One region of the Ketobacter sp. GenoA1 genome, then DNA from elsewhere that is predicted to be linked to it. Evidence: predicted binding sites of a transcription regulator. Region 1 holds the regulator's gene; the other holds the start of a gene.
What was found. Region 1 encodes sigma-54, which starts transcription at its own class of promoters, with help from an activator protein. Its sites were predicted from a motif close to ANTGGCATNNANNTTGCTNT; they were not measured.
Positions count from the first base shown of each region.

Region 2: D9N13_RS22955 (PEP-CTERM sorting domain-containing protein) is a predicted target of sigma-54. The motif match lies at 2,185-2,204, and genes of this name have one in related genera.

Region 1 covers NZ_RCHM01000009.1:369,153-373,925, reverse strand. Annotated here, with positions in the region: gene lptA (lipopolysaccharide transport periplasmic protein LptA) at 1-167, shown strand, start outside; gene lptB (LPS export ABC transporter ATP-binding protein) at 164-889, shown strand; gene D9N13_RS03065 (RNA polymerase factor sigma-54) at 1,076-2,698, shown strand; gene hpf (ribosome hibernation-promoting factor, HPF/YfiA family) at 2,794-3,081, shown strand; gene ptsN (PTS IIA-like nitrogen regulatory protein PtsN) at 3,102-3,554, shown strand; gene rapZ (RNase adapter RapZ) at 3,551-4,402, shown strand; gene D9N13_RS03045 (HPr family phosphocarrier protein) at 4,442-4,714, shown strand.
Region 2 covers NZ_RCHM01000046.1:34,824-39,596, reverse strand. Annotated here, with positions in the region: gene D9N13_RS22965 (ABC transporter ATP-binding protein) at 1-572, shown strand, start outside; gene D9N13_RS22960 (ABC transporter permease) at 569-1,330, shown strand; gene D9N13_RS22955 (PEP-CTERM sorting domain-containing protein) at 1,379-2,113, opposite strand; gene D9N13_RS22950 (outer membrane protein transport protein) at 2,486-4,027, shown strand; gene D9N13_RS22945 (hypothetical protein) at 4,364-4,773, opposite strand, start outside.

The DNA of each region.
Region 1 (4,773 bases):
AAATCGTTTATGAAATCCAGAGCCAGCGCCTGCAGGCGGTGGGACAAACCGGAGAGGTCAAGCCCGGCAGTATCAAAGGCCGGGTGGAGATGATATTGCCCGCCGCGACAGATCCTGCCCCGAATGCGCCCAGCCCTGACGAGACGGAGGCAGCGCCGTCACAATGAGCCGTCTTACCGCCTCCAATCTCGCTAAAAGTTACAAAGGCCGTGCCGTGGTGGAAGACGTTTCCATTACCATTGAAAGCGGACAAATCGTGGGGTTGCTCGGCCCCAATGGGGCCGGTAAAACCACCTGTTTCTACATGATCATTGGCATCGTGCCCCAGGACAAGGGGCGCATCGTTATCGACGATACTGAAATCACCCATCTGCCCATGCACGGACGGGCCGCCAAAGGCATCGGCTACCTGCCCCAGGAAGCCTCCATTTTTCGCCGCTTGAAAGTCCGGGAAAACATCATGGCGATACTTGAGACCCGCAAGGACCTGACCCGCAAACAGCGGCAAAGCAAACTGGAAGAGCTGCTGGCTGAGTTTCACATCGGACACATCGCCGATTCACTGGGCATGGCCCTGTCCGGTGGTGAGCGCCGCCGCGTCGAGATTGCCCGCGCTCTGGCCACTGACCCGGCCTTCATTCTGCTGGATGAACCCTTCGCCGGGGTCGACCCCATTTCCGTGGCAGACATCAAGCAAATCATCAGCCACCTGCGTGATCGTGGGCTGGGCGTACTCATCACGGACCACAATGTGCGGGACACTCTGGACATTTGCGAGAAGGCTTTTATCGTCAGCGAAGGGCACATCATTGCTGAAGGTGAGCCCTCACTTATCCTGCAAAACCAGAAAGTCCGCGATGTTTATCTGGGTAACCAGTTCCATATGTAAAAGTTCTAAGCAATTTCAGGCATGTAAATTGCTTTGCAGCGTCACTGCTCTTACAATTAAACCCAAGCGGTTCTATTTCGGCACCAATAAACTGTTGAAATTAGGTCACTATTTGACTGCCTGGAATACAGCAATCCGATGCTGTACAGATGTCTCCGGTCGTTGCAGAAGTTGAATTAGGTATCAATGAAACCAACCTTACAGCTCAAAATTGGTCAACACCTCACCATGACGCCGCAGCTGCAGCAGGCAATTCGCCTATTGCAGCTCTCCACTCTGGATCTTCAAACCGAAATCCAGGAAGCGCTGGAATCCAACCCCCTCCTGGATGTGGATGAATCTTCCCCGGACAACGACAGCAACGATTCCGGTAACGGACAGAGTGACAGCACCAGCAAAACCGACAACGACCAGAATCTCGATTTTTCAAAATCCCAAGATACCCAGGACACCCAATCCAGCAACAACAACGCCGATGACTCGTCGGTGGATCTGGAAGGCAAGGAGATGCCCAACGAACTGCCCGTGGACAGTGACTGGGATACCATGTTCGATGGTGCCGCAGGCCCCTCGTCCAGTGGCGGCAGCTTTGACGATGACGATTTTGACTACGACAGCCGCAACACGGCGCCCGAATCCATTTACGACAACCTTATGTGGCAACTGAATCTGACCCCCATGTCAGACATGGACCGGATGATTGCCATGGCCATCATTGAAGGCATCAACCCCAAGGGCTATCTCACCCAGTCCGTGGAGGAAATCCGCGATGGTGTGCTGGCGCAACAGGACGTGGTGGCCGACCTGGTCAGATTACAGCAGGAAGAACTGCAGGCCATGGACATCCAGTTACAGCCGGATGACGATGATGATGGCCTACCCGTATCCCTGGAAGAGGTGCTGGCTGTATTGCACCGGGTTCAGCAGTTCGACCCCCCCGGAGTGGCCGCCCGTGACCTGCGGGAATGCCTGCTGATTCAGCTCAAACAACTGCCCCGGGATGAACCCCACCGGGATGATGCCATCATGGTGGTGGAGATGTTTCTGGATGCGCTGGGTGCCCGCGATTTCGCCACCATCATGCGCAAGGGCAAACTGTCCGAGGCCCGACTGAAAAGCGCCATTGCGTTGATCCAGACCCTGAACCCTTATCCGGGCAGCAGCGTCGAAACCGATGATACCCAGTATGTCATCCCGGATGTCATTGTGAGTAAGGACAAAGGCCGCTGGAAAGTGGAGTTGAACCCGGAAGCCACCCCGCGCCTCAGGGTCAACAGCAGCTACGCATCCATGATCCAGCGTGCGGACAACAGCAGCGACAACACCTTCCTGAAAAACAATCTGCAGGAAGCCCGTTGGTTTATCAAAAGCTTACAAAGCCGCAACGAAACCCTGCTTAAAGTAGCCACCAAAATAGTGGAATATCAGATAGGGTTTCTCGAACAGGGGGAGGAAGCCATGAAACCACTGGTGCTGCACGATATTGCAGAAGCGGTCGGCATGCATGAATCCACCATTTCCCGGGTCACCACGCAGAAGTTCATGCACACCCCAAGGGGTATATTTGAGCTCAAGTACTTCTTCTCCAGTCATGTCAGCACCGGTTCCGGCGGCGAATGCTCCTCCACCGCCATTCGCGCCATCATCAAAAAGCTGATCGCGGCAGAAAATCCCAAAAAACCATTGAGCGACAGTAAAATTGCCAACATACTGGAAGAACAGGATATCAAGGTTGCCCGGCGCACCATTGCGAAATATCGCGAAGCCATGATGATCCCGCCGTCCAACGAAAGGAAACGATTGGTTTAACTGTTGGTCACAGTTATATAAGCGTAAACACCAGACCACTGCCAACATCAGGCTTTGGTCGCAGTAACATCTAAACCACGATTAAGGAGTGGCCTATGCAAATCAATATCAGCGGACATCACGTAGAAGTTACCGACTCCATGAAGGACTACGTTGCCGATAAGATGCAGAAACTGGAACGCCATACCGACGACATCACCAGCATCCAGGCGATTCTCAGTGTAGAGAAAAACCGCCAGAAAGCAGAAGCCAAAATCCACGTAAAAGGCGCTGATTTATTTGCCAACGCCGAATCCGAAGACATGTACGCCGCCATTGATATGATGACCGACAAGCTGGACCGACAGGTGCTGAAGCACAAGGAAAAAATGAAAAGCTGGTAACTGAAGGTTATTGATAACGTATGGAACTTGCTGAAATCATCAGTCCGCAACGGGTCTTTGAAGACGTTCCCGGCGGCAGCAAAAAGAAAGTTCTGGAAACCGCTGCTGGGCTGATCGCCCAGCAGTGCCCGGAGCTTGACCCCAATGAACTTTTTGACAACCTTATCTCGCGGGAGAAGCTGGGCAGTACCGGTTTAGGTAAAGGCATCGCTATCCCCCACTGCCGGGCCAATCACTGCAGTAACGCCATTGGCGCGTTTATCAAATTGGAGAGCGGCGTGGACTTCGATTCCATCGACCATGAGCCGGTGGACATGCTGTTTGTTTTACTGGTGCCGCAGGATGCTCACGAGGAGCACCTGAACATCCTTTCCAAAATCGCCACCCTATTCAATGATGACAACCGTCGCAAAACATTGCGTGCGGCCCACTCCACCGACAGTATTTATGACGCACTGGTGACACCGGTATGAAATTAGTGGTAATCAGCGGTCGCTCCGGATCAGGAAAAACCACTGCATTACACGTTCTGGAAGACATCGGCTACTACTGCGTTGACAACCTTCCCGTTACCCTGCTGCGGGATCTGATGAGTGAACTGGCAACACGGTCTTCGCCCAAAATTGAAGAAGTCGCCATCGGCATCGATGCGCGCAACAGCGTGACCCAACTTGAGAAGCTACCCAACGTGCTGCGGGAATTGACCGCAGATGGTGTCGAAAGCCAGGTTATCTATCTGGACGCAGGCGATGAAACACTGGTCAAACGCTTCAGCGAAACCCGCCGCAAACACCCTATCAGCAACGACACCAACACCCTGAAAGAAGCCATCGACCGGGAACGGGAAATGCTGAATCCGGTGGCTGCCAGCGCCAGCCTGATTATTGATACCAGCAATCTCACCCTGCACGAACTGCGCGACCAAATCAAAATCCGGGTAACCCACTCGCAGGAAGGCATGGCGATATTGTTCCAGTCCTTTGGCTTTAAGAATGGAATACCCAGTGATGCCGACCTGGTGTTTGATGTGCGCTGTCTCCCCAATCCGCACTGGATAACCCAGTTGCGCAGTCAAACCGGATTGGACGAAGGTGTCCAGAACTTCCTGCGGGGCCATCCTCCCGTACAGGAGATGGTGGACGATCTGACCGCTTATCTGGAAAAATGGTTACCCCGCTTTGCCGCCAATAACCGCAGCTATATGACCGTGTCCATTGGCTGCACCGGTGGCCAGCATCGTTCGGTGTACATTACCGAACAACTCAGTGAGTATTTCAAATCCCGCTTTAGCAATGTCCAGGCTAGACATCGAGACTTATAAGCTGGTTTAATCAAACCTGCAGTATTGGTGTGAGTCACTATGAAACTGGAAAAATCCATAACCATAATCAATAAGCTGGGATTGCACGCACGTGCTGCCTCCAAACTGGTGGGAACCGCATCCCGCTATGAAAGCCAGATTCTGCTGAATCGAAACGGCCAGCAGGCCGATGCCAAAAGCATCATGTCCATTTTGATGCTGGCGGCCAGTCAGGGCACTGAATTGCAGGTAACGGTGAACGGAGCCGATGCCGAAGAGGCCTGGCACAATATCGAAACATTGATCAATAACCGCTTTGACGAAGCCGAATAGATAGCAACTGGCCATCTTCAGCGCATCTCGTTAGAATGCTGCACCGCTATCGCGGTGGC
Region 2 (4,773 bases), on a different contig from region 1:
CACTGTGGGACAAGCGTAATAACCGCATCATGGAGTTGTCCGGTGGCATGAAGCGTCGCGTTTTGATTGCCAAGGCACTGTCCCACGAGCCGCGGATTCTGTTCCTGGATGAACCCACTGCCGGGGTTGATGTGGAGCTGCGGCGGGATATGTGGGACATGGTCCGTGATCTGCGGAGCCAGGGTGTCACCATCATTCTCACCACCCATTACATAGAAGAGGCCGAAGAAATGGCCGATCGCATTGGCGTGATCAATAAGGGTGAAATCGTGGTGGTGGACGAGAAAAAGTCGCTGATGCAGAAGCTGGGCAAGAAGCAATTAACGCTGTATTTACAGCAACCACTGGAAGCAATACCGGAGGCGTTGAGTCGCCATCCCCTGGCGTTGTCCGACGATGGCCAGGCGCTGACCTTCACCTTTGATGTGCAGAGTGAAGCAACCGGAATTGCCCAGGTGTTGCGGGAGTTGAATCAGCATGGCATTGATTTTCGCGATCTGCATTCCAGCGAAAGTTCGCTGGAGGAGATTTTTGTCAATCTGGTAAAAGGTGCGCGGGGGGATCGGGTATGAATTTTTATGCTGTGCGGGCAATCTACAAATTTGAAATGGCCCGCACCTGGCGCACGTTGATGCAGAGCATTGCGTCACCGGTATTGTCCACGTCACTGTATTTTATTGTGTTCGGCTCCGCCATCGGTTCACGCATGGTGGCCATTGACGGTGTGGAGTACGGTGCCTTTATCATTCCCGGTCTGGTGATGTTCACCCTGCTTACCCAAAGCATTTCCAATGCCTCGTTCGGGATTTATTTTCCCCGCTTCTCCGGCACCATCTACGAATTGTTATCGGCACCGGTTTCATTTGTGGAAATTCTGATGGGCTATGTGGGGGCGGCAGCCACCAAGTCCATCATTGTTGGGATATTGATCCTGATCACGGCCCGGTTTTTTGTGGATTACCACATCGAGCATCCGCTGTGGATGGTGAGTTTTCTCATCCTGACTTCCATCACCTTCAGTCTGTTCGGTTTTATTATCGGGGTTTGGGCCGATGGCTTTGAAAAACTGCAGCTGATTCCGTTGATGGTGATTACGCCATTGGCGTTTTTAGGGGGGAGCTTTTATTCCATCAACATGTTGCCGCCCATCTGGCATACCATAACGTTGTTTAATCCGGTGGTGTATCTGATCAGTGGATTTCGCTGGAGTTTCTATGGGGTGGCGGATGTGAATGTGGCCGTCAGCCTGGCGATGACGGCGTTGTTTCTGTTGCTGTGTCTGGCGGCGGTGTGGTGGATTTTCAAAACCGGCTATCGCTTGAAAACCTGAAGTGGATGTTTTGGCGCTAAAGGTTCAGCGCCAAAACATGGCAACGGTTTAACCTTTGCGACGTAGACCAAAACCCAGCAGTCCAAGTACAAACAGGCCAATTGTGGCGGGCTCAGGCACGCTCACTTCGTCATAGGTGTAGTTTACCACCAGATTACCCCAGAATCGGGTTTCGCCGTAGGTGCGGCAGGTATCTTCGGTGTCATAACAATAGGATGTGGTGGCAGTTGTACGGGCGCTGGCGCGGAAGTTCAGGGTCTCATCCAGAAACTGCTCCAATAGTGAAGCATCCGTAGTGCTGAACAGGATGCCGTCCAAGTAGTTGGCATAGGTTGAGGTTGTGCGTGAACAATAGCCGTCGTTGTCACTGCAGTTGACACTGGAAGAGCGGCTGGTGGAAGGATTGTAGCCCAGGTTTGGATCATACAGATCCAGATAAAAGTCCCCCCGTACGTAGCCACCTCCGGAGACATTGTCTTCACAGAACGCCCAGCAGTCTGACGGATCCCTAACGGCAATACTGCTGCGGATATAAGCGCTGGTATCATAGCTGATGGAAACGCCGGTCAGTGTCCCGAGGCTGGAATCAAATCCATTGAGCGATGTGTAGGCGTAACCGTAGTTGGAGGCGCTGGTGGGAGTGGTGCTGTTCGCGGTGGAGGTATAGATAGTGCCTGTATTGAAACTGGTTGAATCTGACATCACCAGTGCATGGCTGACACCAGTGGTTGCCAAAAGCAGGGCCACCGTTACGCAGCGGCAGTATCTCAAGAGTTGTATCATGTTAAAGTCCCCAATATGTGAAAGTGTAATGTGATTATTAATTAACCTGACTAGAGTTAGGCATCATTACACAAGCACATCCTATGCCAGTGGTATATCCGATTGTTTTTGTTAGTGGTGTTTGATTTTGGCTGGTTGAGCGTACGCGTAGCCGTATGGAATATCGACATCTCATGCAAACCATTGAAAACTCTGGGCTGGAACCGGTCGGTCACGGAAAACCGCTGGTTCTTGTTCATTTGGACTTTGCAGCCACTGCTGATAACCCATAATATTGGTTGAATTCTGTTCAAAGTAAAAGCCGCCAGGCGTGAATCGACCATAATAAAAATAATGATGAACATCCGCCGATTTCTTGTTTGGGTCAGTTTCGTGACCTGCTCCGCCGCGCACGCCCAGTTGGCGCAAAACTTAACTGTGGGCAGTGCCAAGGCTCTGTCTTTGGGCAACTCGGTTACCGCCGATACCCCGGGCATTGATTCCATTCACTATAACCCGGCGGGTCTCTATCAGGTCAAAGGCCGGCAGTACCAATTGAAGGTGATCGCGGGCCGCTTCACCGTAACCGGGGAGGTGGAACGCTCCGAGCGTTATAACCGCTTGATGGATCAGTACGGTTACGCCTACTCAGATGACCCGGTGGCGGAGGGGGCCTCGTCCACTGAGGATGTGTCTGTCATGCTGCCGTTTTTGGGGTTGACCGAAATACCGGTGCTGATGGCGCCCTTGGGCGGGGCGGCGGTGGAGGTGAAAGACCGTAACCTGGTGTGGGGCAGTTCGGTATTTGCACCGATGATTGTGGGCTACCAGCGGGGTGATGGCAGCCCCCTGCGTTATCAGGGCAACGAGCTGGGGTTAACCCATCTCACGTATTTTTCGCCCACCGTGGCGTTCCCCATCAGCGACGAGCTGACCTTCGGGGTGGGCCTGCATTTTAATTACACCGGTGTTGGTATTGATCTGGATTTTCGTTTGCCCAATGCCATATTGGTGGGAGTGGACAGCTTCAGCGGGTTGCTGTGCGAATTGCCGGAAATCGATGCCGTGGTGAATGTGTGTGAAGGTGACCTGGGCCCATTCACCGACATCGGTAATATCGAAGTGGAGGTGGAGAACTACCTGAACCCATCCTTCAATCTGGGAATGCTGTGGCAGCCCAGTGATTGGTTCAGGTTGGGCATGGTGTATCAAAGCGGGGCCAGTAAAACCCTTAAAGGGGAGTATCAGATTCGCTATGGGGATGACTGGCTGGATTTCTTCTCGGGGCTTAATGGCACGGCCGTGGGCAACGCGGTGACCGGGGTGTTGGCGTTACCCAAGGGTTTGGAAAAAGAGCAGGGGGATGCTGCGTTGGAATTCACGATCCCACAGCATTTTGCCACCGGGGTCAGTGTTAAGGTCACCCCCAGCTGGACGCTGAATGTGGATCTGAAATGGACCGATACGGCGCAGTGGGATGAGTTCAAGCTGGAGTTTGAAAACCCGCCGGAGTTTTTGCCGGTGCTGAGCTTTTTGGCGCCGGACCAGGTCAGTGCCTCGACACTGGCCTTTCCCCGTGAATATGAGAGTGTCTGGAGTTGGGCGTTGGGTGTGGAGCATCAATACACGGATCGACTGGCGCTGCGCATCGGTTATGAAGACCGGGGTAACGCCATTCCTGCCAACAAAGCGGATTATCTGGCACCCTTTGGTGAGGCGTATTTGTTGGGCGCCGGATTTGCTTATGTTCCGCAACAGGGCGCACTGCTGGAGCTGGGCATCGGCACCCTGGTGTCACGCAGCAGCGCACCGGACAATACCAGCAGCAACGTGAACGATTACAACCAGCTTATCTATAACCCATATGCCGGAGTCAATGTTAAAACCAGCGTGCGTGCCTATCTGCTGGAACTGAGCTATCACGCTCAGTTTTGAGTTGGGCCTGTTCCGGTTGCTTGAGAATAAACGCATCCGCCACATTGATTGCCCCCAGCAATGTAATGGACAGCATCAGAAATACCTTGAAGAACGGTGTCATACAACTCACCCCCAATGGATCAAAACACCTAATACCCTGTGCTCGGCACCCCCGTGCCAACGCAAAAACGAAATGAATTCGCTTAGCGACACCAATCGGTCTCGCTTGAACACAGTACAAGCACATTGCGGGCCGGTTTTTAAAATGGTTTGTTTTACAGGAAGATGATGCAGGTGTGGGGCCGTTGCCGGGTGGCTACTGCAAAGAATGTCGACAGGTTGCGGGTGTGGCTATCAGTGCCGAAAATCTTCACCAAAAGTGGTTTCATAATCAATAAAACCCAAGCTGGTCTCACCGAAGTAAAATGAATCGGCGGCAGCCACCACGATCTGCAGTTGGCTGTCTGTGCTGTGCTCACCGCTTAAATCAACGGTCCAGTGCAGGGCGCTGTCATCGGTGGCAACCAGATCTTGAGGCGCCTGGTTTTCAGTGTCGGTGGTGGCCAGAGCGGCTTTGGCGCCTTGCAGGGGGTGTTTGGAGGTCAGGCTCAGGGTCATCATGTTGACTCCCGCCTGTTCCACCTTCATGTCAATTTCGAACTCCGCATTCTTCAACGTGCAATGGCCACTGGGGTAACGGCAGTTTGGCAGTGTGGCCAGGGCATAGGATTTGCCTGCCTGGGCTTTGTGCGGTTTCTCTCCTA